One region of the Caulobacter sp. GW456-12-1-14-TSB4 genome, then DNA from elsewhere that is predicted to be linked to it. Evidence: predicted binding sites of a transcription regulator. Region 1 holds the regulator's gene; the other holds the start of a gene.
The links. The regulator HrcA, encoded in region 1, represses chaperone genes, less so after heat shock. The targets are predictions, from matches to a motif close to GTTAGCANTCNNNNNNNNNGANTGCTAAC.
Positions count from the first base shown of each region.

Region 2: groES (co-chaperone GroES) is a predicted target of HrcA. The motif match lies at 7,390-7,418, and genes of this name have one in related genera.

Region 1 is NZ_JBWKZF010000027.1:28,757-43,576, forward strand. It holds gene rsmI (16S rRNA (cytidine(1402)-2'-O)-methyltransferase) at 1-116, opposite strand, end outside; gene hemW (radical SAM family heme chaperone HemW) at 153-1,295, opposite strand; gene rdgB (RdgB/HAM1 family non-canonical purine NTP pyrophosphatase) at 1,288-1,890, opposite strand; gene AC07YH_RS20800 (glutathione S-transferase N-terminal domain-containing protein) at 1,917-2,522, shown strand; gene AC07YH_RS20805 (hypothetical protein) at 2,681-2,797, shown strand; gene AC07YH_RS20810 (DUF2975 domain-containing protein) at 2,904-3,437, shown strand; gene AC07YH_RS20815 (helix-turn-helix domain-containing protein) at 3,455-3,694, shown strand; gene AC07YH_RS20820 (hypothetical protein) at 3,785-4,102, shown strand; gene AC07YH_RS20825 (retropepsin-like aspartic protease family protein) at 4,125-4,919, opposite strand; gene AC07YH_RS20830 (S1C family serine protease) at 4,919-5,896, opposite strand; gene rph (ribonuclease PH) at 5,966-6,682, opposite strand; gene hrcA (heat-inducible transcriptional repressor HrcA) at 6,818-7,894, shown strand; gene grpE (nucleotide exchange factor GrpE) at 7,907-8,533, shown strand; gene dnaN (DNA polymerase III subunit beta) at 8,668-9,786, shown strand; gene AC07YH_RS20855 (gamma-glutamyltransferase family protein) at 9,850-11,622, shown strand; gene AC07YH_RS20860 (VOC family protein) at 11,665-12,036, shown strand; gene recF (DNA replication/repair protein RecF) at 12,073-13,236, shown strand; gene gyrB (DNA topoisomerase (ATP-hydrolyzing) subunit B) at 13,233-14,820, shown strand, end outside.
Region 2 is NZ_JBWKZF010000001.1:4,404-19,223, reverse strand. It holds gene cobT (cobaltochelatase subunit CobT) at 1-1,709, opposite strand, end outside; gene AC07YH_RS00105 (DUF1328 domain-containing protein) at 1,817-1,999, shown strand; gene AC07YH_RS00100 (DUF3089 domain-containing protein) at 2,101-3,270, opposite strand; gene AC07YH_RS00095 (IMCp domain-containing protein) at 3,423-4,499, shown strand; partial or broken gene AC07YH_RS00090 (hypothetical protein) at 4,509-4,671, opposite strand; gene AC07YH_RS00085 (hypothetical protein) at 4,681-4,995, opposite strand; gene AC07YH_RS00080 (hypothetical protein) at 5,038-5,169, opposite strand; gene groL (chaperonin GroEL) at 5,335-6,978, opposite strand; gene groES (co-chaperone GroES) at 7,039-7,329, opposite strand; gene AC07YH_RS00065 (VOC family protein) at 7,507-7,890, shown strand; gene AC07YH_RS00060 (DUF4345 family protein) at 7,911-8,336, shown strand; gene AC07YH_RS00055 (methylated-DNA--[protein]-cysteine S-methyltransferase) at 8,333-8,845, opposite strand; gene AC07YH_RS00050 (acyl-CoA dehydrogenase family protein) at 9,027-10,334, opposite strand; gene AC07YH_RS00045 (GNAT family N-acetyltransferase) at 10,434-11,030, shown strand; gene AC07YH_RS00040 (hypothetical protein) at 11,114-12,487, shown strand; gene AC07YH_RS00035 (VOC family protein) at 12,484-12,894, opposite strand; gene AC07YH_RS00030 (MerR family transcriptional regulator) at 13,013-13,780, shown strand; gene mutL (DNA mismatch repair endonuclease MutL) at 13,899-14,820, opposite strand, start outside.

The DNA of each region.
Region 1 (14,820 bases):
ACGTCCAACGCCCGCAGGGTGATGTCGCGCAGATTGCCGATCGGCGTCGCCACCAGATAGAGGCCGGGCGCCAGGGGCGCGTCGGACAGGGCTGGCGGGGGAAGCAATCGGCTCAAACGCTGGAGTCCTTCGGTCGACGGATAAAACCCATATCAGGTCGCGAGCGCGCCTGTCAGCCGGTCCAGCACCAGGCGGCCGGCGCGGGTGGCGCGCAATCGGTTGCGATCGTCCGTCAGCAGGCCGGTTTCGACCAGGTCGCGGACTTTCGGCGTGTCAGGGGCCAGGCCCAGCGGGGCCATCTCCGCGAAGCTGACGCCATCGTCGATGCGCAGGCCCAGGACCAGGCGCTCCTCGGCGGCTTCCTCGGGGGTGAGAATTTCGCGCTCGAAGCCGACGCCGGTGGTGTTCACCGCGGTGACGTAGTCCTTGATGGCGCGGTGGGCGACGGTCGCGGCGCGGCCTTCGGGCAGGCCTAGGCGCCCGTGCGCGCCGGGGCCGACGCCGACATAGTCGACGCCGCGCCAGTAGACGAGGTTGTGCCGCGAGCGGGCGGCCGCGCCCTTGGCGTGGTTGGAAACCTCATAGGCGTCGAAGCCGGCGGCCTCCAGCAGCTCCTGGGTGGTCTCGAACAGCGTGGCGGCCAAGTCCTCGTCGGGCACGACCAGGGTCCCGCGCCCCACCGCGCGGTCGAAGGCGGTGCCGTGCTCGATGGTCAACTGGTAGGGCGAGACGTGTTCGGGACCCAGGGCGATGGCCTCGGCGAGCTCGGCGCGCCAAGCCGCGTCGGTCTGGCCGGGGCGGGCATAGATCAGGTCGATCGACAGGCGCGGGAAGGCCTTGGTCGCCGCCGCGATCGCCCGCCGCGCCGCGCCGGCGTCATGGTTGCGGCCCAGCGCCTTGAGGGACGCGTCGTCCAGCGCCTGGACGCCCAATGACAGGCGTTGGACGCCCGCATCCGCCAGGGCGGTGAAGCGGTCGGCCTCGGCGTCGGTCGGATTGGCCTCCAGGCTGATCTCCAGATCGGCGACGGGCGACCACAGGCGCTTGGCGGTGTCGATCACCCGCGCGACCTGGACGGGGTCCATCAGCGAGGGCGTGCCGCCGCCGAAGAAGATCGATAGCAAGGTCCGCTCGCCGGTAAGCTCGCGCTGGGCGATCAGGTCGGCGACGATGGCGTCGGCCAGGTCCGCCTGCTCCTGCGTCTTGCCCCGATCGCGGACGACGTTGAAGTCGCAATAAGGGCAGATGCGCGAACAGTACGGCCAGTGGACGTAAACGCCGACTGGATCAGTCAAACAGCGCCGCCTTCAGCTTGGCGAAGGCGCGGGCGCGGTGGCTCATGGCGTCCTTGGCCACCGGCTCCATTTCGCCGAAGGTCAGGGCCTCGCCCTCGGGGATGAAGATCGGATCGTAGCCGAAGCCGCGCGTCCCGCGACCGGGGAACACCAGGGTCCCGTCGACGCGGCCCTCGACGACCACGGCCGGGCCGTTCGGCCAGGCGACCGCCAGGGCCGAGGTGAACCAGGCCGAACGGTCGTCGGACGCCGTCGCCTCCAGCCGCTCCTCGACCTTGCCCATGGCCATGGCGAAGTCCTTGGTCGGCCCCGCCCAGCGGGCCGAGTAGATGCCGGGCGAGCCGTCCAGCGCCTTGACCGACAGGCCGCTGTCGTCGGCGATGGCCGGCAGGCCCGACAGATCGGCGGCGTGGCGGGCCTTCAGCAGGGCGTTGCCGACGAAGGTGCTTTCGGTCTCGTCCGGTTCGGGCAGGCCGAGCTGGCCGGCGGTGACGATCTCGAAGCGGCCGTCCAGCAGGGCGGTGATCTCGGGGACCTTGCCCGGATTGTGGGTGGCGGCCACGAGCTTCGATCCCATTTCAAGCTTCAGCGCCATCCGACATCTCCCGAGAACAGATTCCAATGCGGCTCCTTTACTCCCCAATTTCACCGTTTGCGCGCAAGGTTCGTATTCTGGCGCTGGAAAAGGGCCTGACGGATCTCTTCACGCTGGAGGTCGTCGCGCCGTTCGCGGACGAGGGCCTTCGCGCCCAGAACCCGCTGTGCAAGGTCCCGGCCCTGATCCTGGACGACGGGGAGACGGTCTTCGATTCCAGCGTCGTCGCCGACTATGTCGACGGCCTGGCCGAGCCGCGCCTGATCCCGGATGTCCAGCCGGCCCGCCGCCGGGCCCTGACCCTGGAGGCCGCCGCCGACGGGATGGGCGACGCCTCGGTGCTGATTGTCCGCGAACGGATGCGCCCCGAAGCCGAGCACCGCCAGGACCTGTTCCAGCGCCAGCTGCGCGCCGTCAACGCCGCCCTCGATCTGTTCGAGACGGCGGTGGTCGAGGGCGGGCTCTCGGACGCGCATTTCGGGATCGGCGAGATCGCCGTGGCAGTGCAACTGGCCTATCAGGACGTGCGCCAAGTCAGCGCCTGGCGCACTGGCCGGCCGGTGCTGGCGGCCTGGTACGAGCGGGTCGCCCAGCGCCCGTCGATGGCCGCCACCCACGCCACTGTGACCTAACGGCAACTGTTCCGGGCGAGCTTGCATCGTTACAAGAGTTTAATATCGTTTCTCGATAAACAAGATTGGCGGAACCGGAATCGCAGCCTATCTGTTGAGCCTGTGGATAGAGGCCGAATGGCTCGACCCCGTCCACGTCTCTCAAACTGGAAAACAAGATGTCCGCCGCCCGCCTGTTCAGCATCGCCGACAAGGTTCTCATGACCGTCATCACCGCCGCGCTCATCGTGGCCGTGCCGGTGTCGGCCGTGGCCTTCGTGGTGCAGACGCTCTAAGGCGCGCCAAGGATTCTCTGGGTTTTCTGGGGCCAGAGGCTGGATTTTTGACGCCCGCCGCGACGCGGGGCAATTTGCTTAGCGTCGCTGTCGGGGGGATGCAGCCATGCGCGCCTTGGGCCCAGGCTCCGTATCGAGTTTTCTGAAGATCATCCTCGACGTGATCTACGTCGGCCTGTGGATTTTCGTCAGTCTGTTGTCGCTGTTCACGCTGGTCGCCCTGCTGTTCAGCTTCAATCCCGAACTGCTCGCCTCGATGTTGCCGATCAGTGACGCCGTCGAGGCCATCAGCCGCGACGGTCCGCTGTTCGCCGGCGCCCTGGCCGCCTGGGCGCTGCTGCTGGGCGGCTGGATGGTCATCGTCGAGCGCCTGCGCAAGATCTTCGCCACCCTGACCGCCGGCGACCCCTTCCACCCCGACAATGTGGTGCGCCTGCGCCTGATCGGCCTGGTCCTCGCGGGCCTGGAAGTCGGGCGCTACGTGTTCTCGGGCATGGCCCGCTGGCTGGCCCCCAAGGCCAAGGTCATCGACGACAGCTTCACCCTGACCGCCTGGTTCTCGGTGCTGGTGGTCTTCGTCCTGGCCGAAGTGTTCCGCGAGGGCGCCCGCCTTCGCCGTGAAGCCGAACTCACGATCTGATCCGGAGCGATCCCCGCATGCCCGTCCGCGTGAACCTCGACCGCGTGCTGCTCGACCGCCGAATGTCGCTGACCGAGCTCTCCGACCGCGTGGGGGTGACGATCGCCAACCTCTCGATCCTCAAGACCGGCAAGGCCCGCGCCGTGCGGTTCTCGACCCTCGACGCCCTGTGCCGCGAACTGCAGTGCCAGCCCGGCGACCTGCTGACCTTCGAATATGGCCCGGCCGACAGCCACGACGAGGACGAAGAGGCGTAAAGCTCGGCCGCGTCACGAAACCGCCCAGGGAATCACGGCGTTTCCAACGGTGAGGCGGGGGCCTCGCCATCTTAGGAAAAGCCATTGTCCGTGACCCGTGTACTCTTCGCCTCTGCCCTGACCGTCGCCGCCGTGGCGGCCGCCGCTTCCGCCCAAGCCTCCAGCCCGGGCGCCTGGGCCGAGTTCAATCAGCGGGTCACCCGCAGCTGCGTCGCCGCCGCCGGCTACCGCAACGCCCGGCCGTCGCCGATCATCGGCTTCGACGACCGCGTCGGTAAGGTCGCGGTGCTGGTGTCCGACAAGTCGCGCGGCTCCAACAACGCCAAGCTCTGCCTGTACGACAAGGTCAGCCGCAAGGCCTATATCGACAACGCCGACGGCTGGGTCGCCCCGCCGCAGCCGCGCTAAAACGTGCGTCGGGAGGGGTGCGCTAGACGGCGCGCCCCTTGCCGTCCTCGCGCCATTTCAGGATCATCCGGCGGTCGCGGAACTCGAACGCGTCCAGGCGCTTGAGGAAGCTCATTCCCAAGAGCGAGCCGCTCATCGGCGCCTTGTTGACCATCACCCGGAAGCCTTCCAGCTTGATCGAGCCGATCTCCAGCGTCGTGGCGTCGTAGGCGGCGCTATAGCCCTTGCCGTTGGCCGTCTCGGTCTCGTAGCCGTAGTTGAGGGTGTCGATCGGGACGCCGATGCGCTGGGCGTCGGCCGGGCTGAGCACCGTCTCGGTGGCGCCGGTGTCGACCATGAACCGCACGCGCTGGCCGTTGATCAGGCCATCGACGACATAGTGGCCGTCTTCGCCCTGCGGCACGACCAGGGTGCGTTCGCCGACCTGCACCGGCGTGCCGACATTGAAGGCCATCTGCACGCGGCGGGGGATCTCCGAAAGCTCGGCGCGATAGGCGTAGCCCAGGGTCAGGACCGCGATGATGGCGGTCCAGATCGCCACATATTTCAGGTGCTGGCCGATCGAGCCTTGCAGGCCGCGCAGCAGGGCGGTCGAGACCAGCACGACGAAGCCCAGCTTGAGCGCCAGATTGGCCTTGTCCTCGCCCGTCTGGATCGCCTCGGGATAGGCGTGCGCCAAGGCGAACGCCAACACCCCGACGGCGGCCAGCAGGCCCAGCCACAGGAACAGCCGGTGGCGCGGGACCTCCGCTGACGGTCGGGGCGATCCCGCGACAGGCGGCGGAGTGTCGGGCTGGTCCCAGGGGCCTTTGGTCATCAGTTCAGGCGTCGCTTCTTCAGCAGGCTGGCGCGGTCCATCGAGCGGACCTCGACCTCGAAGACGTCGCCCTCGCGGCGGATCTTCAGCGGCACGCTGACGCCGGCGTCGCCCAGGCTCCACATCGACTCGTAGAACTCGGCCAGGGTCGAGACGGGCATGCCGTCGACGGCCAGGATCAGGTCGCCGGCCGCCAGTTCGGCGCGGGCGGCCGGACCCTTGGGCGAGATGCCGACGATGATGACGTGGTTCTCGGTCTCCTGGGCGAAGACGCCCAGCCACGGCCGGGGCGGGTGCGGGCTCTTGCCGCGCGCCAGCTCGTCAAGGACGGGCGGCAGCAGTTCGGCGGGCACGAACATGTTGATCGGCCGGGCCAGGCCCTCGTTGTCGCGGCCTTCCAGGGTCAGGGAGCCGAGGCCGACGAGATCGCCCTTGGGACCGATCAGGGCCGCGCCGCTCCAGTGCGGGTGGGCCGGGCCGGTGATGATGGCGTCGTCCAGCAGGTATTCCCAGTAGCCGGCGAACGGCATGCGGGCCAGGACCTTGCCGGCCACGGCGTGGGCGCGGCCGCCGGCTCCAGCGGCGATGATCGCGTCGCCGGTGTCGAGATCGCGAGCCGAGCCGATGGTCATGACGGGCAGGTCCAGCGGCTCCAGCGCCTGCACCAGGCCCAGGCCCGACCGGACGTCCAGGCCCAGCACGTGGGCCGGCACGCGACGGCCGTCGTTGCGGGTGAGGATGACCTCTTCCGCCTCGGTGATCAGATAGGCCATGGTCAAGACGAGGCCGCCGGGGCCGACGACCACGCCGTTGCCGACGCGCTCGGTGCCCAGGATGCCGGCCGTATAGGCGTCGGGCGGCACGGTGGCTTCCAGGGCGACCATCGAGGCCAGCGCCTGGTCCAGGTCGAAGCGATAGGCCTCCGCCGACGGGCGCAGGCGGGCTTCGACTTCATGGCCTTCGAACGGGGTGGGCACGCGAAACTCCTAATCCTTAAGACTGGAATCTGGGACCGACACCCCGTTCAGGCAAGTGCGGCCTTGAGCCTAGCCCTCGATCGCCGCGCGCTGGATGGCGAACAGTTCGTTGATGCCCTTTTCGGCCAGACCGAACAGGGTCTCGAACTCGGCGCGGGAGAAGCCGCGCTTTTCGCCGGTGGCCTGGATCTCGACGATGTCGCCGCCGCCGGTCAGGACGAAGTTGCTGTCGGCCTCGGCGTTGCTGTCTTCCTCGTAGTCGAGGTCCAGCACCGGGACGTTGTTGAACACGCCGCACGAGACGGCCGCCACCTGGCCCAGGATCGGGTCGGTCTTCAGCACGCCTTCGTCCAGCAGGTACTTGGTGGCCAGGCGCAGGGCGACCCAGGCGCCGGTGATGGCGGCGGTGCGGGTGCCGCCGTCGGCCTGGATGACGTCGCAGTCCAGGCTGATCTGGCGCTCGCCCAGGGCCTTGAGATCGACGACGGCGCGCAGGCTGCGGCCGATCAGGCGCTGGATTTCCTGCGTGCGGCCGGTCTGCTTGCCGGCGGCGGCTTCACGACGGCCACGAGTGTGGGTGGCGCGGGGCAGCATGCCGTACTCGGCGGTGACCCAGCCGGCGCCCTTGTTGCGCATCCAGCCGGGGACGTTCTCTTCCACCGTGGCGGTGACCAGCACCTTGGTGTGGCCGAAGCTGATCAGGCACGAGCCTTCGGCGTAGCGGTTGACGCCGGTTTCCAGCGTGACGGCGCGCAGCTGGTCGGGGGCGCGTTCGGACGGACGCATGGGAGACTCCTGATCTCAGGGCTATTTGAATGTCTGTGGGTGGCGCTTATCCTATTGCGAGCGGACCTTGAAAGAGGCCGACTCCTTTTGTCCGCCGACCGGGACCCAAACGACACGCCCCATGGCCTTTAGAGCATGACTCATCTGTTCCCTGGTCCGATCGTCCCCGCGCCGGGCCTTGGCGAGATGGACAGCCGCGCCCGCGACATCTTCCGCCGGGTCGTGGAGTCGTATCTGGAGACCGGCGAGCCGGTCGGCTCGCGCACCATTTCCCGGGGCGGCTTGGCCCTGTCGCCGGCCTCGATCCGCAACACCATGCAGGACCTGGCGCAGCTGGGCCTGCTGGACGCGCCCCACACCAGCGCCGGCCGGATGCCGACCCATGCCGGCCTGCGGATGTTCGTCGACGGCTTTCTCGAGGTCGGCGACATCGGCGAAGAGGAAAAGCGCGCCATCGAGGCGCGGTTGGCCGTGAAGGGCCGCTCGTTCGAGGAGGCCCTGGCCGAGGCCAGCTCGGTCCTGTCGGGCCTGGCCGGCGGTGCGGGCATCGTCGTCACCCCGGTCCGCGAGGGCGGGGTCAAGCACGTGGAGTTCGTCCCCCTCGGCGGCGGCCAGGTGCTGGCGGTCATGGTGTTCGAGGACGGCCAGGTCGAGAACCGGCTGATGCGCCAGGCCCCCGGCGTGACGCCCTCGGCCCTGCAGGAAGCCGGCAATTTCCTCAACGCCCGCCTGCGCGGCCGCACCCTGACCGAAGCCCGCGGCGAGATGGATGTCGAGCTGGGCGCCGCCCGCCGCCAGCTGGACGAGACCGCCGCCCGCCTGGTCGAGGACGGCCTGGCCGCCTGGAGCGGCGGCGAGGGCGACGCGCGCTCGCTGATCGTGCGGGGACAGGCCAACCTCCTGGCCGACGCCCGGGCCCGCGAGGACATCGACCGCGTGCGCCAGCTGTTCGACGATCTGGAGCAGAAGGGCCAGCTGATCGGCCTGCTGGACGACGTCCGTGACGCCGAGGGCGTGCGCATCTATATCGGGGCGGAAACGCGGCTCTTTTCGCTTTCGGGTTCCTCGGTGATCGCGGCGCCCTATATGACGGGCCGACAGAAGGTGCTGGGCGCGATCGGCGTGATCGGGCCGGCCCGATTGAACTACGCTCGAGTCATTCCGTTGGTGGACTATACCGCCCGGGTGCTGGGGCGGATGATGGATGGATAAGGACTGTACGAGATGACCGACGAGCAAACGCCGGCTGAAGACGTCGCCTTTGAGGCCGACGACGCGTCGCAAGAGATCGAGGCGCTTAAGCTGGAAGTGGCCGCTCTGAAGGAGCAAGCCCTGCGCTACGCCGCCGAGGCTGAAAACACCAAGCGCCGCGCCGAGCGCGAGATGAACGACGCGCGCGCCTATGCGATCCAGAAGTTCGGCCGCGACCTGCTGGGCGTCGCCGACAATCTGTCGCGCGCCACGGCCCACAGCCCCAAGGACTCGACCGACGCGGCGGTGAAGAACTTCATCATCGGCGTCGAGATGACCGAGAAGGAGCTGCAAGGCGCCTTCGAGCGCAATGGCCTCAAGCAGATCGCCCCGGCCAAGGGCGAGAAGTTCGACCCGCACCTGCACCAGGCGGTGATGGAGCAGCCGGCGACCGACGTCGCCGCCGGCGGCGTGATCAGCCTGCTGCAGGCCGGCTACGAGCTGATGGGTCGCCTCGTGCGTCCGGCCATGGTCGCCGTGGCGGCCAAGGGCTCGACGGGGCCGTCGAGCGGTGAGGCCTCGGGCGGCGCCGCCAACCCGTATGCCGGCGCCGGCGCGGATGGCGAAGGTTCGGGCGGCTCGTTCGACACGAAAGCCTGACTTTACGACTTCGGGGCGCGGAAATGACCGCCGCGCCCCCTTTCCCCGTTCGCGCATTGCGATAATGTCGGCGGTCCATTCTCAACGGGGGTAGCGGTCGATTCCATCGGCCGACCGCGCGATCTGGACCGACTATGAAGCTTACCATCGAACGGGCGGCGCTCCTGAAGGCGCTGAGTCACGTGCAGAGCGTCGTCGAGCGCCGCAACACGATCCCGATTCTGTCGAACATCCTGCTGTCGGCCGAAGGCGATCGCCTGTCCTTCTCGGCCACCGACCTGGACATGGAGATCATCGACGAGGGCTTCGCCCAGATCGACGTCCCCGGCCAGATCACGGCGCCGGCCCACACCCTCTACGAAATCGTCCGCAAGCTGCCCGACGGCGCCGACGTCTCGCTGACCTTCAGCGGTGACGACCCGCGCCTGGTCATCCAGGCCGGTCGCTCGCGCTTCAACCTGCCGGTGCTGCCGGCCGGCGACTTCCCGGTGATGAGCAGCGACGGGCTATCCAGCCGCGTCGCGGTCGACACCAACGAGCTGATGCGTCTGATCGACAAGACGCGCTTCGCGATCTCGACCGAAGAGACCCGCTATTACCTGAACGGCCTCTACGTCCACACGGTCAACGAGGGCGGCGAAGTGAAGCTGCGCGCCGTGGCCACCGACGGTCACCGCCTGGCCCTGGCCGAGATGCCCGCGCCGGAAGGCGCCGCCGGCCTGCCGGGCGTGATCATCCCGCGCAAGACCATCGCCGAGGCCCGTCGCCTGATGGAATCGGCCGGCGAGACGGTCGACCTGCAGCTCTCGCCCCAGAAGGTGCGCTTCGAGTTCGGCCAGGCCGCTCTGACCTCCAAGGTCATCGACGGCGCCTTCCCGGACTATCTGCGCGTCATCCCGCGCGACAACGCCAAGATCCTGACGCTCGACAACGACCTCTTCGCCAAGGCCGTGGACCGCGTCGCCACCATCTCGGCCGAGAAGAGCCGCTCGGTGAAGCTGGCCATCGAGCCGGGCCGCATCACCCTGACCGTCCGCAACATGGAAGCCGGCCAGGCCGTCGAAGAGGTCGAGGTCGACTACGACGGCGAGCCCTTCGAGATCGGCTTCAACGCTCGTTACCTGCTGGACGTCTGCGGCCAGATCGCCGGCCCGCAGGCCGAGTTCCGCTTCGCCGACCCGGCCAGCCCGACCCTGGTGGTCGATCCGGTCGATCCGGGCGTGAAGTACGTGCTGATGCCGCTGCGGGTCTGATCCGCGGATTTTGAATAAGAGACGGGCGCCATCGGCGCCCGTTTTGCTTTTGGGGGTTCTGTCATGCGTCGTCGTACCTTCCTCGCCGCCCTGCCGGCCGCCGCCTTCGCGGGGCAGGCCGCCGCCCAGTCGCAGTTGCTGGCGGGTCCCAATCCCAACCTGAAGCGCCCCGACGTCCATGGCGGCGACCGGGTGGACGGGGCGACCTGGGCCTCGCGCTCGGCGGCGTGGGGGATCCACGGCGCGGCGGCCACCGCTCATCCGCTGGCCACCCAGGCGGCGATCGACATGCTGCGCAAGGGCGGTTCGGCCGCCGACGCCGCCATCGCCGCCAATGCGGTGCTGGGCCTGGTCGAGCCGGTCTCGTGCGGGGTCGGCGGCGACTGCTACGTGATGCTGTGGGACCCGAAGACCAAGCAGGTCATGGGCCTGAACGGCTCGGGTCGCTCGCCCAAGGCCCTTACCCTGGAGACCGTCCGCGCGCGGGCCAAGAACGGTAAGATCCCATCCTTCGGCGCGGTCAGCGTCAGCGTGCCTGGCGCCGTCGACGCCTGGCGCGAGATGCACGAGCGCTACGGCAAGCTGAAGTGGGCCGACCTGTTCGCCCCGGCCATCGGCCACGCCGAGGAAGGCCATCCGGTCACCCAGAACGTCGCCTACTACCTGGCGGGCAGCTATCGCCGCTTCACCAACCCTTCCTCGGGCATCGAGGAGGTCGAGAACTTCAAGGCCGTCTGGGCCCCGAACGGCAAGACGCCGGCCGAGGGCGAGGTGTTCAAGAACCCGCGCCTGGCCAGGACCTACCGTATGATCGCCGAAGGCGGCGGCCGGGCCTTCTACGAAGGCGAGATCGCCGCGACCATCGAGGCCTATTTCAAGCGCATCGGCGGCTGGATGACCAAGGCCGACCTTGCCGCCAACCGCGCCGTCTGGACCAAGGTCCACAAGAGCCCCTATCGCGGGGTCGAGGTCTGCGCCCTGGGCGACAACACCCAAGGCCTGGCGACCCTGCAGCTGCTGAACATCCTGGAACAGTTCGATGTGAAGGGCATGGGCTTCCAGTCGGCCCAGGCCATCCACCACGCCGTCGAGGCCAAGCGCCTGGCCTATGAGGACCGTGCCCGGTTCTACGCCGACCAGGACTTCTACAAGTCGCCGATCGACTGGCTGATCTCCAAGGACTACGCGGCCGAGCGCGCCAAGCTGATCCGGCCCGACAAGATTCTGACCCCCGCCTATCCGGGCCAAGCGCCCAGCAAGGGCGACACCACCTATTTCACCACGGCCGACAAGGACGGGATGATGGTGTCGATCATCCAGTCGAACTATCGCGGCATGGGCTCGGGCCTGTCGCCGGACGGCCTGGGCTTCATGTTCCAGGACCGCGGCGAGCTGTTCGCCCTGACCGACGGCCATCCCAACATCTTCGCGCCGGGCAAGCGGCCGTTCCAGACGATCATCCCGGGCTTCGCCCTGCGCGAAGGCCAGCCGTGGCTGTCGTTCGGGGTGATGGGCGGCGACATGCAGCCCCAGGGCCAGGCCCAGATCATCAGCAACATGGTCGACTTCGGCTTAGGGGTGCAGGAGGCCGGCGACGCCCCGCGCTGGCACCATGGCGGCTCGCCGGAGCCGACGGGCGTCGCGGCCGAGGACATCACCGTGCTCGACCTGGAGAGCGGTGTGCCGGCCGAGACCCGCAAGGCGCTGGAGACGATCGGCTGGACCCTGAAGACGGAAGCCGGCGGCTATGGCGGCTACCAGGCCATCGAGCGCTGGCCTGGCCGCTACGCCGCCGCCACCGAGATGCGCAAGGACGGGGTGGCGCTCGGGTACTGAGCCGTGCGAACGTCCGTTTGAATAAGAAACGGGAGGTGGCTCATGGCCAAGCTGAACTACGTGACGGTCGGCTCGAACGACCTGGAGAAGGCCAAGGCGTTCTACGACGCCTTGCTGGGCTCGATCGGCTTCAAGCCGCTGTACGAGCACCCGTCGGGCGGTCGGCTCTATCGTGGCGACGGCGCCATGTTCGGGGTGCTGGGGCCGTATGACGGCAATCCGGCCTGCGTCGGCAACGGCATGATGGGCGGCTTCGCCTTCGACACCGTCGAGGAGGTCGACGCCTTCCACGCGAAGGCCCTGGAGCTGGGCGGCACGGACGAGGGCGCGCCGGGCGCGCGTATGCCCAAGGTCTATTTCGCCTATTTCCGCGACCTGGATGGCAACAAGCTCTGCGGCTACAAGATGGGCTGAGTAGCGTCGGCCGGCGACACCGCTTAAGAACGCGCCATGGCGTCGGCCGCACTGCTTTCCCTGACTTTGACGGACTTCCGCTCGTACGAGCGCGCTCGCCTCGAGACCGAGGGGCGTAGCGTCTACCTGTTCGGGGCCAACGGGGCCGGCAAGACCAATCTCCTCGAGGCTATCAGCCTGCTGACCCCTGGCAAGGGCTTGCGCGGCTCCAGCATGGCCGAGGTGGGACGACGGATGCCGGGTGAAACCGTGGGCCGGGCCTGGGCCGTGGCCGCCGAGGTCGAAAGCGGGGATGACGCCCCTGTCCGCATCGGCACCGGGGTGGAGCAGGGCGGCGCCGCCCGCCGCACCGTTCGCATCGAGGGCGAGACCGTGTCGCCAGGGCGTCTGGCCGATCACGTCCGGCCGATCTGGCTGACGCCCGCCCAGGATCGCCTGTTCCTGGAAGCCGCCTCCGAGCGCCGGCGGTTCTTCGACCGCCTGGTCTTCGCCGGCGAGCCTGGCCACGCGACCAACGCCAATGCCTATGACAAGGCCCAGCGCGAGCGCATGCGGCTGTTGACCGACGCGGCCGACAGCGGGAGCGCGCCCGACGCGACCTGGCTGAACGCCCTGGAAGCGCGGCTGGCGGAGTCCGGCGCCCTGCTGTCCCAGGCCCGCGCCCGCACGCTGCTGGCGCTGCAGAACGAAATTGACGGCCGAGGAGACCGGCCCTTCCCGCAGGCTCGCCTGACCCTGACCGGCGAATGGGAGAAGATGGCGCTGGACGGCGTCCCGTTCGCCCAGATCGAGGAGAAACTGGCCGCCGCCCTGGCCGCCGCCAGGCCCCGCGACGGGGCCGCCGGGCGGGCCTTGACCGGGCCTCACCGAGGCGATCTGGCCATCTTCCACGTCGAGAAGGACCGTCCGGCGGCGGAATGCTCGACCGGAGAGCAAAAAGCCCTGATTTTAAACCTGGTTTTGGCCCAGGCGGCGCGACTTTCACGTGCGGAATCCGCGCCGAATCCTGTAATATTGCTCGACGAAGTCGCCGCGCATCTCGACCTTACCCGTCGGGCCGCATTGGCCGACGAACTCACGGCGCTCAAGCTCCAGGCCTTCCTAACCGGCACGGACGAGTCGCTGTTCGACCATCTCAAGGGTCGGGCATTAGGCGTTCGCGTGGGCGACGCCGGCCTGACTGTTTTGGAAGACGAATGACCGAGAACACCGAAGACCAAGTTCCCGAAGTGGCTCCCGAAATGACCACCGAGGAAGCCGCCGCCCAGTACGGCGCGGACTCGATCAAGGTGCTGAAGGGCCTGGACGCCGTCCGCAAGCGCCCCGGCATGTATATCGGCGACACCGACGACGGCTCGGGCCTGCACCACATGGTCTACGAGGTGGTCGACAACGCCATCGACGAGGCCCTGGCCGGTCACGCCACCAAGGTCCAGGTGATACTGAACGCCGACGGCTCGGTGACGGTCACCGACGACGGTCGCGGCATCCCGGTGGGCATCCACGAGGAAGAAGGCGTCTCGGCGGCCGAGGTCATCATGACCCAGCTGCACGCCGGCGGTAAATTCGACCAAAACAGCTACAAGGTCTCGGGCGGCCTGCACGGCGTTGGCGTCTCGGTCGTCAACGCCCTGTCGGACTGGCTGGAGTTGCTGATCCACCGCGACGGCAAGATCCATCAGATGCGCTTCGAGCGCGGCGACGCGGTGACCTCGCTGAAGGTCACGGGCGACTCGCCGGTGCGCGAGGAGGGCCCCAAGGCCGGCGAGACCCTGACGGGCACAGAAGTGACCTTCTTCCCGTCGCGCGAAACCTTCGCGTTCATCGAATTCGACCGGAAGACGCTGGAGCACCGCCTGCGCGAGCTGGCGTTCCTGAACTCGGGCGTGACGATCTGGTTCAAGGACCATCGCGACGCCGAGCCGTGGGAAGAGAAGCTGCACTATGACGGCGGCATCGAGGCCTTCGTCCGCCACCTGGACAAGGTCAAGACCCCGCTGCTGAAGGCCCCGATCTCGGTGCGCGGCGTCAAGGACAAGGTCGAGGTCGACCTCGCCATGTGGTGGAACGACAGCTACCACGAGCAGATGCTGTGCTTCACCAACAACATCCCGCAGCGGGATGGCGGCACGCACTTGTCGGCCTTCCGCGCGGCCCTGACCCGGATCATCACCGGCTACGCCGAGAGCTCGGGCATCACCAAGAAAGAAAAGGTCTCGCTGGGCGGCGAAGACGCCCGCGAAGGCCTGACCTGCGTGCTGTCGGTCAAAGTGCCGGACCCGAAGTTCAGCTCGCAGACCAAGGACAAGCTGGTTTCGTCCGAAGTGCGCCCGGCCGTCGAAGGCCTGGTGCAGGAAGGCCTGGCGACCTGGTTCGAGGAGCACCCGAACGAAGCCAAGGCCATCGTCTCCAAGATCGCCGAAGCCGCCGCGGCCCGTGAAGCCGCCCGCAAGGCCCGCGAACTCACCCGCCGCAAGAGCGCGCTGGATATCACCTCGCTGCCCGGCAAGCTGGCCGACTGCTCGGAACGCGATCCGGCCAAGTCCGAGATCTTCATCGTCGAGGGTGACTCGGCCGGCGGCTCGGCCAAGCAGGCCCGCAACCGCGACAACCAGGCCGTCCTGCCGCTGCGCGGCAAGATCCTGAACGTCGAGCGCGCGCGCTTCGACAAGATGCTGTCGTCCGACCAGATCGGCACGCTGATCACGGCGCTGGGCGCCGGCATCGGCCGCGACGACTTCAACCCGGACAAGGTGCGCTACCACAAGATCGTGCTGATGACCG
Region 2 (14,820 bases), on a different contig from region 1:
ACGGGGCTCTTGCCCTCGATCTCACCGATGACCTGGCGCAAGTGACGCTCCAGATAGTGGCCCGAATTGACGCTCAGGGTGGAGTCGTCCACCGGCGCGCCATCGGAAATCACCATCAGAATGCGGCGGGCTTCGGGCCGGCCGATGATCCGCTGGTGCGCCCACATCAGGGCCTCGCCGTCGATGTTCTCCTTCAGGAGCCCCTCGCGCATCATCAGGCCCAGGTTCTTGCGAGCCCGGCGCCACGGGGAATCGGCGGCCTTGTAGATGATGTGGCGCAGGTCGTTCAGGCGGCCCGGCGCGGCGGGCTTGCCCTGCTTGATCCACTCGTCGCGGCTGGTGCCGCCCTTCCAGGCGCGGGTGGTGAAGCCCAGCACCTCGGTCTTGACGCCGCAGCGCTCCAGGGTGCGCGCCAGGATGTCGGCGCAGATCGCCGCCACCATGATCGGGCGGCCGCGCATCGAGCCGGAATTGTCGATCAGCAGGGTCACGACCGTGTCGCGGAACTCCTGATCCTCTTCCTGCTTGAAGGAGAGGGGGGCGGTCGGATCGATGATCACCCGCGTCAGGCGGGCGACGTCCAGCATCCCTTCCTCGAGATCGAACGTCCAGGCGCGGTTCTGCTGGGCCAGCAGGCGGCGCTGCAGCTTGTTGGCCAGGCGCGAGACGACGCTGGAGAGCGCCGACAGCTGCTGGTCCAGATAGGCGCGCAGCCGGGTCAGCTCCTCGGCGTCGCACAGGTCCTCGGCATCGACGACCTCGTCGTGGGCCGTGGTGAAGATCTTGTAGAGCGGCTCGCCGCCTTGGCTCGCGCCCGGATCGGGACGAGCGGGCTTGGCGCCGTCGCCCATCTCGGGCTGCTCGTCGCTCTCCTCGGGCTCGCCCTCTTGGTCCGACTGGACCATCTCCTCGTCGCCGGCCTCGGTCTCGCGGTCGGAGCTCTCGCTCTCCTGCGGGGACGAGCCCTCGGGCTGTTCGCCTTCGCCTTCGCCCTGATCCTCGTCGGAATTCTCGGTCGCGCCTTCCTCTTCGCCGTCGTCCTCGTCGGCGCTTTCGGTGGCGTCGGACATCTCTTCGCCGAGGTCCAGGTCGCGCAGGATCTCGCGGGTCACCCGGGCGAAGGCGGCCTGGTCGTCGATGGCGGCGGCCAGGCGGTCCAGGTCCTTGCCGGCCCGCATCTCGATGTCGTTGCGCAGGATGTCGACCAGGGCCTTGGCCCCGTCCGGCGGCGCATCGCCCGTCAGGCGCTCGCGGACCATCAGGCCCAGGATCTCGGCCATGGGCGCGGACTGGCGGTCGGTGGCGACGGCGCGGGTCAGGCCCTGCTTCTCCAGCCGCGCTTCGAGGGCGGCGGTGAGGTTGCCGCGCACGCCGCCCAGGGCGTTGGCGCCGATCGCTTCCAGACGCGCCTGCTCGATCGACTCGAAAGCCGCCTGGCCGTCAGGCGAGGAGGGGCGAGCGCGAGCGTGGGCTACGGGATCGTGGTGGGCCAGGCGCAGGGCCATCTGGTCGGCCAGGCCCCGGATGCGCGCGGCTTCCTTGGAATTAAGGTCGCGCGGCGGGTGCGGCAGGATCGCTCGCTTGCCGAGCAGCTGCGGGCCATCGCCCGAGAACACGACCTCGAGGTCGGGCGTCTCGGCGAGCGAGCGCGCGGCGTGCGCCAGGGCGCGCTTGAAGGGTTCGGTCGGGCTTTCGGGCTTGGAGGCCATGGCTTTCGAGTTAGCGGGGCCGGGCGGCGAAAACAAGGAACGCCGTGCTTGAGAGAGACGTTGATTTCCCAACGGCGCCGCTAAGGCGCTCCTGAAAGGAACGACAAATGCTCAAGTGGGCTCTCATTCTAGCCGTCGTCGCCATCATCGCCGGGGCCTTGGGCTTCACCGGCATCGCCGGCGCGGCGGCGGGCGTCGCCAAGATCCTGTTCTTCCTGTTCCTGATCGGCTTCGTGATCTTCGCCCTGCTGGGCGTGACCGTGTTCAAGGCGGCGGCAGGCTCGAAATAGCCGCCGCGCGCCTTGCGCGGGCCGGAGCGGACGTCGACTTCCGTGGCCGGCATCAGTGTGGCGCTAGGACCTCGTGGGAGAGGTCCTAGCGTCCCGCGTTGTTACTTGGCGGCGTACGCCTTGGCCTGACGGGCCACCAGGGCGTTCAAGTCGCCCATCTCCACATTGACGTCGATCAGGTGCAGGCCCCAGTCCTTCAGGACGTTGCCGGCCACCATGACGTCGCCGGTGATCTCGTCGGTGCGCGGATCGGCCGGATCGGCGTTCACCTTGACCGACAGATAGGTGAAGTCGCCGGCGCTGACGCACTGGGCCGAGATCAGGCCGGGCAGCGAGACGAACGGCGTGGTGACCTTCAGGTCCTTGGCGAATGGCTTGGGCTCGCCGCTCGACAGGAAGCTCTTGCTGCTCAGATAGGCGTGGACCGGCGTTTCGTCGGTCGAGGCCTTGCCGGCCACCAGGGCGGCCGGGTTCACGCAGCCGGCGCGATGGCCCTGCTCGTCGGTCTTGCCGAAGCGGCTGTTGGCCGGCGGCGGGCTGCTGGCGCGGAACGAGACATAGGTCACCAGGCACCCGGCCTGATCGGCCTTGTCGCACAGCGGGATCGAGCCGTACTTGCCGTCGGTCACCAGCGTGTTCATGCCGATCACATAGGCCGAGATCATCTGCTTCTGGGCCGGCTTGCCGTCGATCTCGTTCTTCAAGAGGTCAAGCAGCATCCGCGAGCCCTGGCTGTGGCCCAGCAGGACGACGCCCCTAGCCTTCCCATTGGGGCCCTTGTTCTCGTTGGCCAGGTACCAGCGCCAGGCGTCGCGGACGTCGCCATAGGCCAGGACGCCGTTGCCCGGCGAGGGCTGGCCCATCATCACCGCGCGCAGGGCCGCCAGCGTCACCTGGCGGTACATCGGCGCGAACACCCGGCACTGGCCGCCGAAGCGGGCCAGCTGCTGCTCGACCACGCGGCGCTCGGCCTCGTCGATGACCATGTCGCTGTTGCCGCCCGGATCGGTCGAGACGGTTGGGTAGATGTAGAAGCAGTCATAGGCGGGGGCGGCGGCGAGCTTGAAGGCCTCGGTCGAGGTCTTGCCGTCGGCCTGGACGATGGTGGTGGTCTGGTCGACCGCGCAGGCGTCGGCTCGGCCCGGCAGGCACAGCCAGTTGTCCTTCTTGCCGTAGTCGTTCGGCGCGATATTGGCCGGCGCCTGGGCGCAGGCCGCGCTGGTCAGGGCCAGGCCGGCCGTCAGGATCATAGCGGCTAGGATTTTCGCCATCGTCTTCCCCTCCAAACACTTGTTTGGCGCGGACAATGGCCGAGAGAACGGCGCTCGCCAAGGGGGCTTGGAGCGGCCTTGGCGCCAGGCTTGCGACGGAGGGGCGGACTGTCCCGCTGAGGGACGTTCCGTATTTCGTATCGAGGCCGGCCATGAGCCCCAAGACCCCTGTCCGCATCGCCATTCTGGCCGCTTTCGCCAGCATCAGCCTGGTTTCGCCCGTGTTGGCCGACGGCTATGAGCGCGCGCCGGTCCATGCTGTTCATGCGCCAAAACGGGTCACCACGCGCACCAAGGTCGTCTATGTCGATCGCGTCGTGGAGCGGAAGGTGCCGGTCTATGTCGATCGTCCCACCACCCAGATCGTCGAGAAGGTGGTCGAGAAGCCGGTGATCGTCGAACGCCCGGTCGTGGTCGAGAAGCGCATCGAGGTGCCGGTCGAGAAGCTGGTCCAGGTCCCGGTCGAGAAGATCGTGGAGCGCCCCGTCTACATCGATCGCCCGGTGGAGAAGATCGTCGAGAAGCGCGTGGAAGTGCCGGTCGATCGTCCGGTCTATATCGACCGTCCCGTGCCGGTGGATCGCCCCGTTCCCGTGCCCGTCGAGCGTCCGGTTCCGACCCCGGTTCCCGCGGTCACGCAATGCCAGCAGGGCTGCTCGGGTCCCGGCGGCGAGGTGGTCGACCGGATCATCCAGGTGCCGGTCTATGTCTATGTCGATCGCCCCGTGGACCGTCCGGTCCCCGTGGATCGTCCGGTCTATGTGCCGGTCCCGCAGCAGGGCGGCTGCCAACCGCACGTCTGCGGCGGCGCGGTCTACCAGCAACAATGCAGCCCCTGCGGCGGCCAACGCTATGAAGACAGCTATTACGAGGAGAGCCGCGAGCGCTCGTCCTATGACTATTCGGGTTCGCGCTACAGCGCCGGCGGCGGCTGGAACGCCGGTTCGGCCGGCAGCTCGGCCTGGGGCAACTATGTCGAGCCTCCGCCGCTGCCGATGGGCTATATCGGCGCGCAGTCGGGCGGACGTGGCGGCGGCTACGGCGGTCCGGGCCTCGCCGGCGGTGGCGGCTATGCGGGCGGTTCCGCCGGCGGCTACTCGCGTGGCTATGCGTCGAGCTCGGCGTCGGCTTCAGCCTCGGCGTCGTCCTCGGTCCGCATCGGCGGCGGCTATCATGGCGGTGGCGGCGGCAAGGGCGGCTGCAGCGCTTGCGGTGGCGGCCGCCACTAAAAGCCTTCCCTAAGTTCCAAAGCCACAATCCTTGTCATCCCGGAAAGCCCGCAGGGCTTGTCCGGGACCCAGGGGCCAAGCCCCGCGCGGTTGCCCCTGGGTCCCGGCTCTCCGCTTCGCTACGGCCGGGATGACAAAGAGATGAGAGGTTTTGGATGAACCCAGACCTCAGGCCTCAGCCCTAGAGCGACAGCCAGCGCCTGGGGCTCTTGTCGCCCAGGGCGCGGGCTTCGCCGGGCCGCAGGCCCAGCTCGCGCATCCGATAGGCGACGATCTCGCGCAGGGCCTCGACGGGCTCCTTGCCGGCGACGGGGCTCGAGGCCACCGAGCCGGCGTTCATCGCCATGTCCACGGCGCTCCACTCGGCCTGGGCGCGATCGGCTTTCCCCACGGCGAAGTAGTGGCGGACGGGCATGCGCTCGCCCGGGACCTCGACCATCACGCCGATGACCCAGCCTTGGACGATGAGATCGGCGTCGGGGCGTTGGCGGAACATGGCAGCGCATGTAGCGCTCGCCTGGCCCCACGGATAGGGGCTCTAGCCGATCAGCTGGAACGCCGCCTGGCTGATCAGGCCCAGCACCAGCCAGGCCGAGACAGCCACCACGATGAGATTGGTGCGCGGGGCGCGGCGCCGACGATGGGTGGGATACATACGCACGAACGACATTTCAGCCTCCATGCCCTGAAGTGTGAGCGAGAGGTTAACGCCGAACCTTCGCCTTGGTTCTCGCCCGTCACGGGAGTGTGAGACCGTCGTTATGCGGACAAAGAAAAAGGGCGGAGCCTCGCGGCCCCGCCCTTCTCATTTTCAGCGGTAGGCTGAACTTCTAGATTAGAAGTCCATGTCGCCCATGCCGCCCGGCATGCCGCCGCCCGGAGCGCCACCGGCGTTCTTCTTCGGGGCTTCGACGATGGCGGCTTCCGTGGTGATCAGCAGGCCGGCCACCGAAGCGGCGTCTTGCAGAGCGGTGCGGACAACCTTGGCCGGGTCGATGACGCCGTCGGCGACCAGATCGACATACTGTTCGGTCTGGGCGTTGAAGCCGAAGGTCGCGTCGTCCTTTTCGAGGATCTTGCCGACCACGATCGAGCCTTCGACGCCGGCGTTTTCGGCGATCTGACGGATCGGGGCCTGCAGGGCGCGACGGACGATGGCGATGCCAGCGGTCTGGTCGTCGTTGTCGCCGGTGACGGTCGCCAGGGCCTTGGAGGCCTTCAGCAGAGCCGTGCCGCCGCCCGGGACGATGCCTTCGTCGGCGGCCGCGCGGGTCGCGTTCAGGGCGTCGTCAACGCGGTCCTTCTTTTCCTTCACTTCGACTTCGGTCGAGCCGCCGACGCGGATGACCGCAACGCCGCCGGCCAGCTTGGCCAGACGCTCTTGCAGCTTTTCCTTGTCGTAGTCCGACGTGGTGTCTTCGATCTGGCGCTTGATCTGGGCGATACGGGCTTCGATCGCTTCCTTCTCGCCAATGCCGTCCACGATCGTGGTGTCGTCCTTGGTGATCGAGACCTTCTTGGCCTTGCCGAGCATGTCGAGCGACACGTTCTCGAGCTTGATGCCCAGGTCTTCCGACACGACTTGCGCGCCGGTCAGGATGGCGATGTCTTCCAGCATGGCCTTGCGGCGATCGCCGAAGCCCGGAGCCTTGACGGCGGCGACGCGCAGGCCGCCACGCAGCTTGTTGACGACCAGCGTGGCCAGGGCCTCGCCTTCGACGTCTTCAGCGATGATGACCAGCGGGCGGCCCGACTGGACGACGGCTTCCAGCACCGGCAGCAGCGGCTGCAGCGACGACAGCTTCTTTTCGAACAGGAGGATCAGCGGCTCTTCCAGCTGAACTTCCATCTTGTCGGCGTTGGTGATGAAGTACGGCGACAGGTAGCCGCGGTCGAACTGCATGCCTTCGACGACGTCGAGTTCGGTCTCGGCGGTCTTGGCTTCTTCAACCGTGATGACGCCTTCGTTGCCGACCTTGTCCATGGCGCGAGCGATCATGTCGCCCACTTCCTTGTCGCCGTTGGCCGAGATGGTGCCGACTTGAGCGATTTCGCTGTTGGTCGTGACCTTCTTCGACGACGCCTTGATCTCGGCGACGACGATGGCGACGGCCTTGTCGATGCCGCGCTTCAGGTCCATCGGGTTCATGCCGGCGGCGACCGACTTCAGGCCTTCCTGGACGATGGCTTGAGCCAGGACCGTGGCGGTCGTGGTGCCGTCGCCGGCCTTGTCGTTGGTTTTCGAAGCGACTTCGCGGATCATCTGCGCGCCGAGGTTCTCGAACTTATCCGACAGTTCGATTTCCTTGGCGACCGAGACGCCGTCCTTGGTCGAGCGCGGGGCGCCGAACGACTTCTCGATGACCACGTTGCGGCCCTTGGGGCCCAGGGTCACCTTCACGGCGTTGGCGAGGATGTTGACGCCGCGCAGCATCTTGTCGCGCGCGTCGGAACCGAAATAAACGTCTTTAGCGGCCATGGAGGGCGCCTTTCTGAAATAGGAAATTCGAGGAAGAAAGTGTCTAGGAGGCGGGAGGGATTAGCCCTCGACCACGCCCAGGACGTCGCTTTCCTTCATGATCAGGAGGTCCTGACCGTCGACCTTCACTTCCGTGCCCGACCACTTGCCGAACAGGATGCGGTCGCCAGCCTTGACGTCCAGGGCGACGACGTCGCCCTTGTCGTTACGCGCGCCGGGGCCGACGGCGACGACTTCGCCTTCCTGCGGCTTTTCCTTGGCGGTGTCGGGGATGATGATCCCGCCCTTGGTCTTGGTTTCTTCTTCGACGCGCTTCACGAGGACGCGGTCGCCCAGGGGACGAAATTTCATGGGTGTTCTCCGTCGGAACGGTTGCAGATAAAGCGTTCGCTGGACCGGGGGAGCTGCGCTGTTAGCAGTCGCTCCCATCGAGTGCCAACGTCGGGCGTGAGTTAGGCAGGGGGCTCGGGGGAGTCAAGGACGACGCCCGCGAACTTTTCGCGAAGGGTTAACAGGGAGGGAGCTTCGATGTTCGACCACATGGGTCTCGGGACGAGCGATTACCAGCGCGCGACGGCCTTTTATGACGCCGCACTGGCGCCGCTGGGCATCCGTCAGCTCTATGTCGTGCCCAAGGAATTCACCAACGGCGTCGACGTCGTGGGCTATGGCAAGGAGCGGCCAATGTTCTGGGTGGCGGGCCAGGACCCGACCTCGGGCAAGCTGCACATCGCCTTTACGGCGGAAACCCGCGCCCAGGTCGACGCCTTCTACGAGGCGGCGCTGAAATCCGGCGGAAAAGACAACGGACCGCCCGGACTTCGCCCATATTACGATAAGGACTATTACGGCGCGTTCGTTCTGGACCCGGACGGCTTCAACGTCGAGGCTGTCTGCCGCGCGCCGGAATAGCAGCAGGAGTTCCAAGGCCCATGTCGAGCTACGTCCTGTCGCTGTTCCTGGCGGTCTTGGCCTGTGTCATCGGCGGCAGCCTGGGCGGCATGATCCTGGCGCGGCCGCAGACCATGCTGGGCCTGGCGGGTCTGGCCGACGACGACACCCCCAAGCCGCCGCTGTTCGCCGAGGGCCGCGCCCTGGGTGGGGTGCTGATCGCCTCGCACGGGGTGGCGGCGCTCTATCTGGGCTACCAACCGCGCATCGGGGCGGCGATGGCCTTGGCGCTGGCCGTCGCCTGGCTGGGCGCGGCGGCGGGCCGGGCGATCTCGGCGGCGCTGGATGGCGAGGCCGGGCGCTACAACAGCGGCGCGATGGTGTTCAACGCCTTGATCGGCGTCACGCTGAGCCTGCCGTTCTTCCAGATCGGCCGGGTGGTGCTCGAGGGCGCGCGGCTGGCTTAGAGCGCTTTCTCGTGGGTGAGCAGCCAGCGCTTGCGTTCGATGCCGCCGCCGTAGCCTGTCAGTGAACCATCCATGCCGATCACCCGGTGGCAGGGCGCGACGATGCTGAGCGGGTTGCTGCCGTTGGCGTGGCCGGCGGCGCGGACCGCCAGCGGGCGGCCGGTGCGACGGGCTAACTCCGAATAGGTGATCGTCTGGCCGGCGGGGATCGCGCACAGCGCCGTCCACACCGCGTGCTGGAAGGCCGTGCCGTTGGTGGCCCAGGCTATCGTGTTCAGGGTGTCGAGCTGGCCCGCGAAATAGGCGGCGATGGCGTCGCGGATCGCGGCGGGCGCAGCGCCGGGTTCGGGGCGCAGCGGGCCGTAGTGGGTCTTCAACAGACGGTCGAGGCGGGGCTCGTGGTCGTGGAAGTCCAGCGCGCGCAGGGCGCCGGTCTCGTCGGTGACGATCAGCAGCTCGCCGATGGGCGACGGCGCGCGGTCGAGCAGAAGACGGGCGGGACGACTCATCGGGTGAGTGTCACGCGGCGGGGCGAGAGTGTCCGCCCGGAAGTTGCGAAGTCTCCCTCCCCCTTGATGGGGGAGGGGCAGGGGTGGGGGTGACTACGGCGGTCGATGCAGCGCGACGCCGCCAACTCAGCAGATCACCCCCATCCCCAACCCTTCCCCCATCAAGGGGAAAGGGAGCCAATCAGCGGATGCCCGGCACGTGCAGCGCGGCTTCCTTCTCGGCCTTCTGCTTGAAGACCAGGTCGCCGTACTTGCCGTACTCCATCCGCGCGATCGTGCGCTGGTGGACCTCGTCCGGGCCGTCGGCCAGGCGCAGGGTGCGGATGCCGGCATAGGCCTTGGCCAGGCCGAAGTCGGTGGTCACGCCGCCGCCGCCGTGGGCCTGGATGGCGTCGTCGATGATCTTCAAGGCCAGACGCGGGGCCGCGACCTTGATCATGGCGATCTCCAGACGGGCCGACTTGTTGCCGGCCTTGTCCATCATGTCGGCGGCCTTCAGGCACAGCAGGCGGCACATCTCGATGTCGATGCGGGCGTCGGCGACGCGCTCTTCCCACACCGAGTGGTCCGAGACGTACTTACCGAAGGCTTTGCGGCTCATCAGGCGCTTGCACATCTTCTCCAGCGCGACTTCCGCCGTGCCGATGGTGCGCATGCAGTGGTGGATACGGCCGGGACCCAGGCGCCCTTGCGCGATCTCGAAGCCACGGCCTTCGCCCAGCAGCAGGGCGTCCTCGATCGGCACGCGCACGTCCTTGAGGATGACCTCGGCGTGGCCGTGCGGGGCGTCGTCATAGCCGAACACCGGCAGCATGCGGACGATCTCGATGCCCGGCGCGTCCAGCGGCACCAGGACCTGGCTCTGCTGCTGGTGGCGGCTGGCGTTGTCGGGATCGGTCTTGCCCATGACGATGGCGACCTTGCAGCGCGGATCGCCCACGCCCGAGGACCACCACTTGCGGCCGTTGATGACGTAGTGATCGCCGTCGCGCTCGATGCGGGTCTCGATATTGGTGGCGTCCGAGCTGGCCACGGCCGGTTCGGTCATCAGGAAGGCCGAGCGGATCTCGCCGTTCATCAGCGGGCGCAGCCACTTCTCCTTCTGCGCCAGCGTGCCGTAGCGCATCAGCACTTCCATGTTGCCGGTGTCGGGCGCGGAACAGTTGAAGACTTCCGACGCGAAGCCGACCTTGCCCAGCTGTTCGGCGATCAGGCTGTATTCCAGGTTGGTCAGCTGCACGCCTTCGAACTGGAAGGTGTCGTCGACATGGGTCTGGCCGCTGTGCGGCGGCATGAAGAAGTTCCACAGGCCGGCGGCCTTGGCTTTCGCCTTCAGCTCCTCGACGACCTGCACGACCTTCCAGCGCTCGGCGCCCAGGACGTTCATCTCGGCCTCATAGACCGGGATCGCCGGAACGATGTGCTCGTCCATGAACGCGGTGACGCGGTCCAGGAAGGCGCGCTGCGTGGGGGAGATATCGAAGTCCATGGTCGTTCCCTCTGCCCGGTTCTGTATGTGTCAAACGCTTGTTTGAAGTGTTTGTAGACCGGCTTGACGCGGGCGGCAAGCCTGTCGGACAACGGGACCATGCTGAACCTGACCGCCGACATCCTGCAGGGCCGCTACGTGCGGCTCGAACCGATCACCATCGATCACCGCGACGAACTGAAGGGCGCCATCGACTGCGATCCCGCCAGCTGGGAGATCATGTCGGTCAACGGCTGCGGCGAAGGGTTCGAGGACTTCTGGGGTTCGCTGCAGGGCGAGACCGACCGCGGCGAGCGCATCGGCTACGCCATCCGCCGGCTGTCGGACGGCAAGATCATCGGCACGTCCAGCTATCTGAACATCCGCCGCCTGCATGGCGGGCTGGAGATCGGCTCGACCTTCCTGAACCCCGACGCCCGCTCGGGTCCGGTCAATCCGGAGAGCAAGCGCCTGCTGCTGGCCCACGCCTTCGAGAAGGCCGGCGCCATCCGCGTCGAGTTCAACATCGACGTCCGCAACGCCCGCAGCCAGGCCGCCGTCGAGAAGCTGGGGGCCAGCAAGGAAGGCGTCCTGCGCAATCACAAGGTCACCTGGACCGGCCACATCCGTGATACGGCGGTGTTCTCGATCACCGACTACGACTGGCCGGCGATCCGCGAGCGCCTGGAATTCCGCCTTAGCGAGACGTTCGTCTAAGCTTGGCTGCGGCGCGAAATAAAACACCGTTATCCCGACGGTTGTAACCGTTCAAAAAGTTTCCGTCGCTATGGTCGGGACTCATGACGGCCATCTGTTGCCTGCGTATTCTGTTCACCGTTGGTGAAAGCCAGCCGGGTGAAGTCCCTAAGCACAAGGCTCAGGGCGTCGCGGACGCGTTCCTGAAGGCCCGCTGGCGTAAGCCGCGCAAGTGCGGGGCCGTGGCGCCGATGGCCTTCGTCCTGGCAGACAACCGCGTCGAGACCCTCGATCCCACCGAGATGCAGGCCCTGGCGGCCGAGCTGGAGAAGGTGCTCTTCCCCGGCCGTCCGATCGGCCAGATCGCGCTGATGACCTTCGAGGGCGACGAGCAGGCCGTCCTGAAATTCGCCGCCCTGACCCAAGCCGAACTCGCGGGCCTGATGGCGGGCGAGGGCTATGAAGGCCCGGCCGGCCGCGTCCACGTGGTCACCGCCGACGGCGTCGAGCCGCGCCCCAGCACCCGCGCCGAAGCCAAGACCTTCGCCGAGGACAAGGCCAGCGCCAAGAAGCAGGGCCTGACCGCCACCACGACCGTCGCGCCGGACCGTCCCGCCAAGGCCGCCGCCCCGGTTTCCACCGTCCCCCTCGCCGAGCCGGCCCCGCCGGTCGCCGCCGAGGCCGCCCCGCCTGTCGTCGCGCCCGCCGCGCCGGAACCGGCCAAGGCCGCGCCCGCGCCGGCCGCCAAGCCTGCCGCCGCCGCCGCCAAGGTCTCGGCCCCGCCGCCGCCGGCCGAGACCGGCTGGTGGGGCGTCCACGACCTGATCCAGGGGACCTTCGTCGGCTCCGCCATCGCCATGCGCTCGGACCTCATCGGTCCGCCGCCCGAGGACGACGGCAAGCTGCTGAAGCGCGACCTGGTCTGCCTGACCGACACGCAGGCGGCCCTGAAGACCGCCGCCTTCGGCGAGATCTTCGTGCCGTTCGGCTTCTGGAACCTGACCACCCCGGCTTCGCAGGAGGCCTATAAGAGCCGCCTGTCGCGCTACCCGCTGGACCAGCGGCCGCGCCTGACCGCCACCATCTACGCCACGCCGCGCGAGGCCTCGATCGGCATGCTGCAGCAGATGCGCCTGTTCCTGAACGGCAGCTTCTCGCGGATGGATGTCCAGGTCACCGACCCGACCTTCCCGATCCAGGGGCTGCCGCCCGAACTGGTCGACACCATCACCCTGGTCCTGAACGGCGAGACCGAGCACGACCGGCTGAAGGAAATCCTGAAGTTCGTCGAGCGCAAGTCCGCCTACGTCGCCAAGGAAGTCGGCCAGGCCGTGGCCAATGTCTCCTCGGCGGTCGAGCTGGAAGCCTGCAAGGCGGCCGGCATCGCCCTCGTGCGCGGCCCGGCGGTCACCGAGTTCCTGGACAAGCCGGTCGCCAGCCCTGACGGCGCGGTCCTGGTGGCGGCGAACGCCGCTTAAGGTTTCGGCATCTCGAAGGTGAAGACCACGCTCTCGGCCGAGCGTTGGCTGGGGCCGTGGAACACCGCCTCGATATTGTTGCCGTCCGGATCGTACAGGAACGCGGCGTAGTAGCCTGGATGATAAGGCCGCTCGCCCGGCCCGCCATTGTCGCGGCCACCGGCTTCCAGGCCCGCCTTGTGGAAACGCTCGACCGTCTCGCGATCGCGCGCCTGGAAGGCCAGGTGGATGTGCGTCGCCGGCTCGCCCGCGTCGATCCACAGCTCGTCGGCGTCCAGGTGGGTGTCGTCCTCATTGAACGGCACGCCGATGGCCTCAAGCACCGCCCGGTAGAAGCGTTTGGTGGCCTCCAGGTCCTTGGCGCGCAGGTGGATGTGGTCGATCAGGCGGCCGCGACGGACTTCCATGGGAGAGCCTCCGGTTTCGGGTCCGAACGCCCTGGACGTGGAATTTGTTGCGACCCGCTTGACCCTCACGCCACGTCAGACCTGACTGATCCGTCCATCGAAAGAGGGAACGGTCCGCGTGAGCGTCTACACGGTCAAACAGATGGCGAAGCTGTCCGGCGTCTCGGTGCGGGCCTTGCATCACTACGACGCCATCGGCCTGCTGCGGCCCCGCGCCGTCGGGGCCAACGGCTATCGCTACTATGACCGCCAGGACTTATTGCGCCTGCAGCAGATCCTGTTCCACCGCGCTTTGGAGACTCCGCTGAAGGACATCCAGGCCGCGCTGGACGATCCGGCCTTCGACCTCGCCGCCGCGCTTCGCGACCATCGCGAACGCCTGGCGGCGCAGGCCGAGCGCTACGCCAGGCTGGTGGACGTCGTGGACCGCACCCTCGCCGACCTCAAAGGAGACGAGACGATGGAAGACAAGCAGATGTTCGTGGGCTTCGACCCGGAGAAGCAGGCCCGGCACGAGGCCGAGCTGGTCGAGCGCTATGGCGACGGCATGGCCGAGAAGATCGCCCACTCGAAAGAAGGCATGAAGAGCTGGGGCAAGGGAGACTGGGCCGGGTTCCAGCAGGAAGGCGTGGCGATCGAGCACGACATGGCCAAGGCGCTGAGCCAAGGCCTGCCGGCCGACAGCGACGCGGTGGCGGCGATCATGCGCCGACACTGGGCCTGGATCGCCAAGTCTTGGAACCGCGAGCCGACCCCGGACGCGTTCACGGGTCTGGGGCGGCTGTACGTGGACAGCCCGGAGTTCACGGCGCGTTACGAGGCGATCGCGCCGGGGCTGACGGAGTATCTGGCCGAAGCGATGCGTGTGTTCGCGGCGAAGCGCTAAACGATCCTCCCCCTCTGGGGGAGGTGGCCCAGAGGGCCGGAGGGGGCTAGCTCGGCATAAGCCGGCGACGCCCCCTCAGTCGGCTTTGCCGACAGCTCCCCCAAAGGGGGAGCATCTATCACCGCCGCCCGAACAGCTTCTCGATATCGGCCAGCTTCAGCTCCACATAGGTCGGGCGGCCGTGGTTGCACTGGCCCGAGTGGGGCGTGGCCTCCATCTCGCGGAGCAGGGCGTTCATCTCGGCGCCGTTCAAGCGGCGGCCGGCGCGGACGCTGCCGTGGCAGGCCATGGTCGAGCAGACCTCTTCCAGCCGTTCCTTCAGGGCCAGGGCCTGGCCGTTCTCGGCCAGGTCGTCGGCGATGTCGCGGACCAGGGCGGCGGCGTCGGTCTTGCCCAGCAGGGCCGGCGTTTCGCGCACCAGCACCGCGCCGGGGCCGAAGCTTTCGAGCACCAGACCCAGCGACGCCAGCTCCTCGGACCGCGCGATCACGCGCTCGGCCTCGGCCGGATCGAGGTCCACCACCTCGGGCAGCAGCAGCGTCTGGCGGGCCACGCCGCCGGTCGCCATCTCGCCCTTCATGCGCTCATAGACGAGACGCTCATGGGCGGCGTGCTGGTCGACGATGACCATGCCGTCGCGGGTCTGGGCGACGATATAGGTCTCGTGCACCTGGGCCCGGGCCGCGCCCAGCGGGAAGTCGACCGGGTCGAACGGCGCGGCGTGGGCGTAGTCCTGCGCCGGACGGTCCTCGAAGGCGACGGAGGTATAGGCCTCGCGCACCACCTCGGCGAGCTCGCCGCCGAACGACGGCTCGACGCGCGCCGACACCTCGTTCAGCCCCGGCAGATCCATCGGTCGCTGCGTCGGCGGCGTCCAGCCGCCCTCGCGCCAGGCCGAGAAGCCGGCGGGCGAGGGACCCGGCTGGTATTGCGGCTGATACCCCGGGAACGGGCTCTGCTGGGCGCGGATGCTGTCCAGGGCCTGGGTCGCCACGGTGGTCGAGGCGCGGTGGCCGGCGCCGGCGAGCGCGTGACGCAGG